2 regions of the Teredinibacter haidensis genome follow, and region 1 is predicted to be linked to the other one. Evidence: riboswitches for the same ligand, from Rfam matches in the RefSeq annotation. Region 1 holds a riboswitch; the other holds the start of a gene.

What was found. Region 1 has a riboswitch for cobalamin ahead of H5715_RS19155 (ribonucleoside triphosphate reductase). Riboswitches for the same ligand answer to the same signal wherever they lie in the genome.
Region 2: another riboswitch for cobalamin. It lies ahead of H5715_RS06615 (TonB-dependent receptor plug domain-containing protein); the one in region 1 lies ahead of H5715_RS19155 (ribonucleoside triphosphate reductase).

The regions. Positions count from the first base shown of each region.
Region 1 is NZ_CP060084.1:4,698,438-4,702,653, reverse strand. It holds gene H5715_RS19155 (ribonucleoside triphosphate reductase) at 1-1,913, opposite strand, end outside; cobalamin riboswitch at 2,032-2,173, opposite strand; gene H5715_RS19150 (TetR/AcrR family transcriptional regulator) at 3,020-3,637, shown strand.
Region 2 is NZ_CP060084.1:1,688,762-1,692,977, reverse strand. It holds gene H5715_RS06630 (polyhydroxyalkanoate depolymerase) at 1-606, shown strand, start outside; gene H5715_RS06625 (type 2 periplasmic-binding domain-containing protein) at 627-1,553, opposite strand; gene H5715_RS06620 (gamma-glutamylcyclotransferase family protein) at 1,796-2,221, shown strand; cobalamin riboswitch at 2,255-2,395, shown strand; gene H5715_RS06615 (TonB-dependent receptor plug domain-containing protein) at 2,565-4,216, shown strand, end outside.

The sequences.
Region 1 (4,216 bases):
TAAGGCAGGCGAAAATTGCTGAGCGCGCGCTTAACAAGCCGGCGACAGGCATCTGCGCTTGCCAGAGGCTCGCCCAGATAGAGATGTAAAACCGTTCCACCCGTGTACTTACTTTGCAATTCCTGCTGACGCTCCAGCGCGTCGAAGGGATCCTGGGTGAAATCCACCGGTAACTGGGAGGAATTGGTGTAGTACGGACTATCCTCCGTACCTGCCTGCAGGATATCCTTAAAGCGCTTTTTATCTTCCCGCGCAAAACGATAGGTCGTGCCTTCCGCCGGTGTCGCTTCCAGGTTGTATAGATGCCCGGTTTCTTCCTGAAACTGTGTCATACGCAAACGCACATGGTCGAGCAGCCGCAGCGCCAGTGCTTTGCCGTCGGGAGTGGCAATATGCCATTGATCTTCGGAAAAATTGCGAATCATCTCATTGACACCATTTATACCCAGGGTGGAGAAATGGTTGCGCAGCGAGCCCAAATAACGCTTGGTATAAGGAAATAAGCCCGCGTCGATATGCCGCTGTATCACTTTGCGCTTAAGCTCTAGGCTGTCCCGCCCCAGGTCCAGCAACCGATCCAAGGCCTCTATCAACCCAGCCTCATTACCTTTGTGCAGGTAACCCAGGCGCGCGCAATTGATAGTTACCACACCCAGAGAGCCCGTTTGCTCGGCAGAGCCAAAGAGGCCATTACCCCGCTTTAACAGCTCCCTTAAATCCAGCTGCAGCCGGCAGCACATGGAGCGAACCATATTGGGCTCCAGCTCGGAATTGAGAAAATTTTGGAAATACGGCAGGCCGTATTTGGCTGTCATGGCAAACAGGCGCTCGGCATTCTCTGAGTGCCAGGGAAATTCACGAGTGATGTTGTACGTGGGGATAGGGAAGGTAAACACGCGGCCATTGGCGTCGCCCTCGGACATAACCTCGATATACGCGCGGTTGATCATATCCATTTCACACTGCAGCTCGCCGTAGCAAAATGGCATGGTCTCGGTGCCGATAACAGGGTTCTGCTGTTTAAGATCGTCCGGGCACACCCAATCGAACGTAAGGTTGGTAAAAGGGGTTTGCGTACCCCAGCGCGAGGGCACATTCAGGTTGTAAACCAACTCCTGAATGTGCTGGCGAACTTCGGTATAACTCAACTGATCTTTGCGCACAAATGGCGCCATATAGGTATCGAAAGAACTGAAGGCCTGGGCACCGGCCCATTCGTTCTGCAGGGTTCCCAGAAAATTCACGATCTGGCCCACGGCGCTCGACATATGTTGCGGTGGCGCTGCCTCTACCTGACCGGGCACACCGTTCAAGCCCTCGTGTAACAGCGTGCGCAGTGACCAGCCCGCGCAATAACCGCTGAGCATATCCAAATCGTGAATATGCAAGTCGCCCTTGCGGTGAGCCTCGCCTATTTGGGGCGGATACACATGATTAAGCCAGTAGTTGGCGATAATTTTTCCAGAGGTGTTAAGGATCAATCCGCCCAGCGAATACCCCTGATTGGCATTCGCAGCAACCCGCCAATCGAGCCTATCGAGATATTCGTTAACAGCTGAGGACACATCCACCAAGGTTTGCTTATCCTTTCGCAAGCGCTGATGCTGTTCGCGATAGACAATAAACGCCCGCGCTGTTTTTAAGTGATTGGCACTGATCAAGGCCTGTTCGACAATGTCTTGTACGCGCTCTATATCCACTTCACGTACTTGCAAATGACCGATAACTTTCAGTACCTGCGACGTCATTAGACTGGCTTCTGCTCCGTCCAACTCATTCGTCGCAAGCCCAGCTTTAGCGATGGCCTGCTCGATTTTGTCGCGCTCAAAAACAGCGCGACTGCCGTCGCGTTTACGCACGGCTTCTGGCATTTGAGAAAACAATGAATTGGCTGACGCCACGTTACTAGACATAAGACTCCCCGATATCTGTGGGGGGTCGCGCGGAAACTTAGTGAACGGCGGGGAAGGTAAGGTCAACAGCGTCGACCACCCTGCTGGTCCTAGCGCGAGACCCGGGTTGAGCTGTCAGCTTTCTGGCAGCACATTGGCAGGCATTCGGGCTTAAAGTGGGGATTAATACATTCCCACTTATTACCGTTGCGCGACAGCCCTGGATTCACACCAGGTTCCCCTGCATTTAGTGACACAAAGCCTACATGTTGTGCTTCTCATCACTTAAAACACATCATATAGGATAATTACTATTTTTATTTGTGATGGATCAATGACCTGAAAAGAGACGAATGTAACATCCAGCCGCTGCTTTGAGCGAGGACTTTACCAAAAGGCATCTGGAGCAGCGTACAAGCCCGCCGAGATTATCTCAGACGCTAAATAGCGATTTTACTCATTTAAACAAGCCTATAACTAACGCGACAACCTCCAATTATCTGCTATCTTTCCGACAGGCTCCCGCCCATAACAAACGGATATCTCAAAAGAGACAAGATTCAAGCTTATTCGTTTTGGACGTTGGAGGTAACCAACTGGTGAAGCTCTGATTAAATTTTAATTCGCCCCGGACGAATACATATCAACGAGGTCCAAGCGACGGTCCATCGCAAGATGGATTCACTTAAAACGTATCGTCGATAAAGGAAATTTGTAAGCATCTATATCAAACCCTATTGTAAAGAGATTACGCAACCGCTTTAACGAAAAAAATAATCTTCTACTTTTAGGGAAACATCATAGCGACGCCCGAAAAAGAATGGAAAAATGCCGTAACGTCACCACAAAATAACAGTAAGAAAAACGCGAAGCTTAGGCGAATAATTGAGCAAGCCCAAGCATCTACCTCTATTGTTTACGTGTTGCACCACCCTTATCTAGGCATTTTCTGGCAGTTGCGGATGGCGCGCATAGCGTCTATTCTTCCATTTTACTGAATAGAAAAATTTTCAATTCACGGGCATTTTTATTTTCGACAGTATAATTGGCTGATTTTGCCATTTTTCAATCATTGGATTCGATTACTTGCATACATATTATTATTGGTACGAAAAAGGAGTAGCATCGTGACGTTTCGGCGAGCGCGATCTGAAGATTGTAAAAAAATCCGGATTACTGAAATCCTTTCGGCGGCTGAAAGTGTTATCGCAGAACAGCGCTTTGAGCGCTGCAACCTCAACGACATTGCTGCCGCTGTTGGCATGAGTAAACCGGCACTCTATCGATATTTCCGCGTCAAAGAACTTATATTTTTGGAAATCTATCGCAGGGAGTTATCCGAACTAATTCCATTACTGATTAAAGCTTTTACACCGCCATCATCAGAGGCCATTACCAAGGTATTTGTTAGCCGACCCATATTTTGTCGTTTGAGCGGCATACTCACAACTGTACTCGAGCAACCACTTACGCTCGAAGAGGCCATTGACTTTAAAAGTGAAGTGGCAATATTAATGCAACCGCTCGTAAAAACGGTAGCCATAGAATTGTCGTTAACGCCCCAAAACGCGATCCAATGTATATTACAACTTTTTTCTTCCCTAATCGGCGCCTGGCACTTAAGTAACCCAAGCGCATTAATGGCAAAGGCCTACGAAATACCCGAACTTAGCGTATTTAACATGAAATTTTATGATTCGCTGTACTGGCATATTGAAGCCTTGCTTAAAGGCTATGTCGATTGATTTAAAATTTTTCAACTACTTTCCGTACGCCCCACTTAAACCACTTTTCAATAAACCACCTCATACTTTACTTGGGCAGAAGCCGTTCAAACTTGGCCCTAGGATAAGCGAACCGTCTCGCCCCCCCGAACAACCTCAGTTCCCCCCACAACACCAGATGAAATTGCGCAATTAATCTAAGCAGTATCAGTGCTAGACCAAGCCCGACGATGGTTAGCTAAATACCTATAGAGCACCAACGCCACGCAAGACGGTACGACATAGTCTGAACAGTTGACATATATCAACAGCTTAAGTTACCCTGAGTAACATAATATACCGAACGATACGGGTGCCATACCGTGTATCCGTTTCCGCCAAATTTAGCAGATCCATATAATTAATAATAATTTGGTCGTTCATCGGATACTAAACGAGCACACCAAAGAGGGCTTTAGGGACAAACTCAAACCATTCTTTCAATGAAACGCCACTCGTGAAAACCCGCCAACCTCCATAAGGCGCCGCCACGAGCATTCTGACAAAAAGCTGACTGAAGCTTTCGGAATGGTTTTTAGTGCTTAACAAAATTTAAAGACA
Region 2 (4,216 bases), 1.9 Mb from region 1:
GATAATATGATCTATACGGTTCCCTGGCCAAACAAAGGCATTATGCGCCGTGTCTACCCCGGCTTTTTACAGCTCAGTGGTTTTATTACCATGAACCAGGACCGTCACGTAACCGCCCACAATAAATATTTTGAGCACCTAGTTGAGGGTGACTGTGATAGTGCGCAAAGGCATCGGGATTTCTACAACGAATATCTCGCTGTACTTGATTTAACGGAAGAGTTTTATCTGCAAACCATCAGTGATATTTTCCAGGAGCATCGTTTGCCCAAAGGTGAATTTATGCATCGAGGTCAGTTGGTGCAACCTTCAAAAATAACAAAGGTGGGCTTGATGACGATAGAGGGTGAAAATGATGATATATCCGGAATTGGTCAAACCCAGGCCGCGCATACATTATGCGTGAATATACCGCAGGAGAGTCAACTCGATTATATTCAAACGGGTGTGGGGCATTATGGTGTTTTCAGTGGTCGTCGCTTTCGCGCAAACGTAAAGCCAAAAATTGAGGACTTTATGCTAAAACATTTCGATGTAAAACGTGAAAACCACTTTCAAAAGGCTAACGAGCCTTTATTCTTCAGTAAAACCAACGGGCACTTATAGAACGTTGGCAGCATGAGGGCTTAGCGAACGTCGATTAGCCCTGGAGCAGAAATAACCCGCTGAGTAGATACAAGTTTAGGGGGCTCCAGACTAAAAGGTGCTGGGATGTTTGAGTTTTTCAAGTAAAACAGGCGAGTGTTTTCTCGATTCATCTGAGTTATAACATCTTTAAAATATCGATAGAAAAGCGTGTCTAAAGAACCCTCTTTGTGAGCGATTTTCAATCCGTGCTCCAGCCGCGCTGTTAGTTTTGGGTGGTGCTTACTCACCTGGAAAAACACCGGGAAAGGGTAGTAAAGAACAATACCCGGCACAATCGCAAGATTGCCGTAATCCGGTCCCACTTCACTTAACGATTGCACGGCTTCACCGGCACTTAAAGGTATATAGTCGAAGCGTCCTCGGCTCAGCATAAAAAAGAGCGATTCGAACGAGGAGCCTACCACCAGCGGTAGGCCATTTTCTTTATACACTGGGACATCGGCCCAATAGTTAACCTGTCCAGCTTTAAGCTTCTGCAAATCAGCGTAGTTTTCTATGCTGGCAAATATGTGAAGATCTTGCTTGCGGGCAATTAAAACACGATAACCTAGGAGCCCATGCAGTAATGGAACGCTAATAACATTTAGCTCTCCATCCATCTCCAACTTGCGGGCGGGTAGGGGGTTGGTGAAGAAGTTAACCTCTTTTCCCTCTGCTACTACCCGTCTTCCACGATCGTAGTTTACTTGTAGGTAATGAACGCTAAATTCGTAAGGACCATGTGTGGGCTGGGTAATATCCAGAAGGTGCTCGGCAAGAAGAGATTCGTAAGTGGCCCTTGTTGTGCTTAATCCTGTCGCCCAAAATTTTGCCTGCAATGGGGGCTGGGCAAAACTGAAGGCACTGCAGGCAACCCCCAAAAAGGCGAGGGTTATCCGTGCCGATAAAGTGTGGCGTTTGGTCATTAGTTTTATTTTTATCGTTATATTGTCAGTTGATGGGCCGCGATGGCCCAAAAAGGACAATTATAGCGCGTACTTGTCGTGGCGCGAAATTCATTCAGGTGAATAAATAGACGGCTATCATGTCACGGTTGTTATAGAGGGTCAATTTGGTCCAATACTGGCTTTCGTCTTACCTATATTTAGTACAAAATTGGCGTAGGTAGTTTTAATCGTTAGTGGTTTTTGGGGGAGTTGACAGCATTATGCATTTGTTTGTGTACGGTTCACTTATGTATCCTCGCGTGTGGCGATCAATTGTAAAGGGGCGTTACGGCCAGCAGAACGCAGAGCTAAAGGGGTATCGCTGTGTTCAGGTCAGGAATCAGCACTACCCCATGATTTATTCGGTGCGTGGAGGTGATAGCGTAGAGGGACAGGTGTATTTCCATGTTCGGGCTAAAGATATTAAGCGCTTAACGTTGTTCGAAGGGAAAGAGTACACCTTGCGGCCGGTTCATCTTTTGCTCGATTCTCCTCTTATGGGCAGTCGAAGGCTGAAGGCGGCAACCTTTGTTGCCTCCCGCTTAGGTCGGTTCAAAGCGGGGGAAAGGAAGTGGAATAGGGGTGAGTTTGTTCAATCCGGTTTGGACCACTTTTGTAAACGCTTCGTTGGATTTAATCGAATTTAATGGGCAAGTTGACATTCTAATGGCGCCTCTATACAGTCGCCGCCAGTTACAGGTGCTTGCGCGACGCCGCAAGATAAATGGGAAGTTTGGTGAAAACCCAACGCTGCCCCCGCAACGGTAAAAGCTACTTTTAGTAGGTAATAGCCCGATACCAGCCTGTTTCATTTTCGTTGATGGAGCGGAGGGCTACCATCCTGGAGTGATCCCCGACTTGCGGACAGCGTTACCTGCGGCATAGCCGTATTCAATACTAACCAGTATTTGTAGCCGTCTTATCAAACTTGTCTACATCATCCCTGGCTGCCTCCCTCATTAGCTTGCTTTTACGCTTATGAGGACTAACATGAAAAAATCTGTTTTATTCACCGCTATTAATGCTGTGATTTTCTCTTCCTATTCCCTTGCGCAACCACTTCTTGAAGAAACCGTTGTAACGGCATCAAAAAACGAAACGCCTATTCGTCAGATCGGCGCTTCCGTTACGGTTATTGATGAGCAGGAAATCGAGCTACGTGGTTACAATGCGATTGCCGATCTATTGCGTACAGAGGCCGGCGTATCCGTTAGTAATAGCGGCGGTGCAGGTAAAGTCACTAGTTTGCGTATTCGCGGAGAAGAAGGTTATCGAACCCTGGTGTTAATCGATGGTATCGAAATGTCGGACCCAACAGGCCCGCAGGTAAGCACCGCAATGGAACATATCAATGCCAATGGTGAAATCGAAAAAGTAGAAATATTGCGTGGGCCGCAGGGCTTTGTATATGGTGCGGATGCGGGTGGTGTCGTCAATATTTTTACCCGGACGGTAGATGAAGGGATTCAAGGCCAAATTGGCGTTCAGGGGGGAAGCTACCAGCAACAGGATGTAAATGGCTATATTGCCAGTGGTAGTGCTCGGGGCGATGTTTTTTTGTCGGCTGCAAAAAACTCTACCGATGGTTATAACTCGCTGGTGAGCGATAGCGAAGCAGACAAAGATGGTTACGAGAATCAAACCCTGCACTTTAAAGGCGGTTTAAACTTATCGGAGAACTGGCGGGCTCAATTCGTGCTTCGCGATGTGGAGGGAAACACGGAATATGATAATTGTGGCTACCCGACAACGCACGACTGCAAGTCGGACTATAGTCAGCAAGCAGGGCGTTTGTCCGCCAGCTATAGTGGCGAAAAAATGAACCACCAGTTGGCCCTAGCCAAAACCAATACGGAGAGGGATTATTTGGCCGATGGCGTATTCTCTTACGGCTACAAGGGTGATGTAGAAAAAGTCGAGTATCTCGGAAGCGCTAAAATCTTGGCAAATAGTACTCTCGTGTTTGGGTTAGATAATAAGTCTGAAACCGTTGTTATAGAGGGTGGAGACGATTTATCTCAGGATCAGTCGGCGGTTTTTGCCGAGTGGCAGGGCCAATTTTCCGATAATGCGTTCTACACCTTTGGTGGGCGTTATGATGACAGCGATGATTTTGGAGAGCACTTCAGCTATCGCGCGACTACGGCATGGGTTCAAAGTGAAAAAAATAGCGATGGTGTCGACCAAGGGCTTAAATATAGAGCCAGCTTTGGCACCGGCTTCAGAGCGCCCAGTTTGTATGAGATTGCTTACAATGCTGGCCCTGATGCGTTCGGCGCGGCAGCCGAAACGGTCTTAACTGAAGAGCAAAGCCGTGGCTTTGATATCGGCGTGGATTATTTTATTGACGGTAAAGCGTTAGTGCAACTTACTTACTTTAACCAGAAAATAGAAGACGAAATATATTACGACATGGCGTCTTATTCTGGCTATTTACAGCGTTCGGGAACAACCTCATCTAAGGGCGTTGAATTGGCTGCCGATTACGCCTTTAGCAGCACGATTAAATTTGTCGGTAACGTTACCCATAACGAAAGTGAAACGTCCGATAATTTACCCCGTCTTCGTCGCCCACAACTACAGGGCAACATGGGACTACAATTCGCTTTTATGGATAATAATTTGAATATGCTGGCGAATCT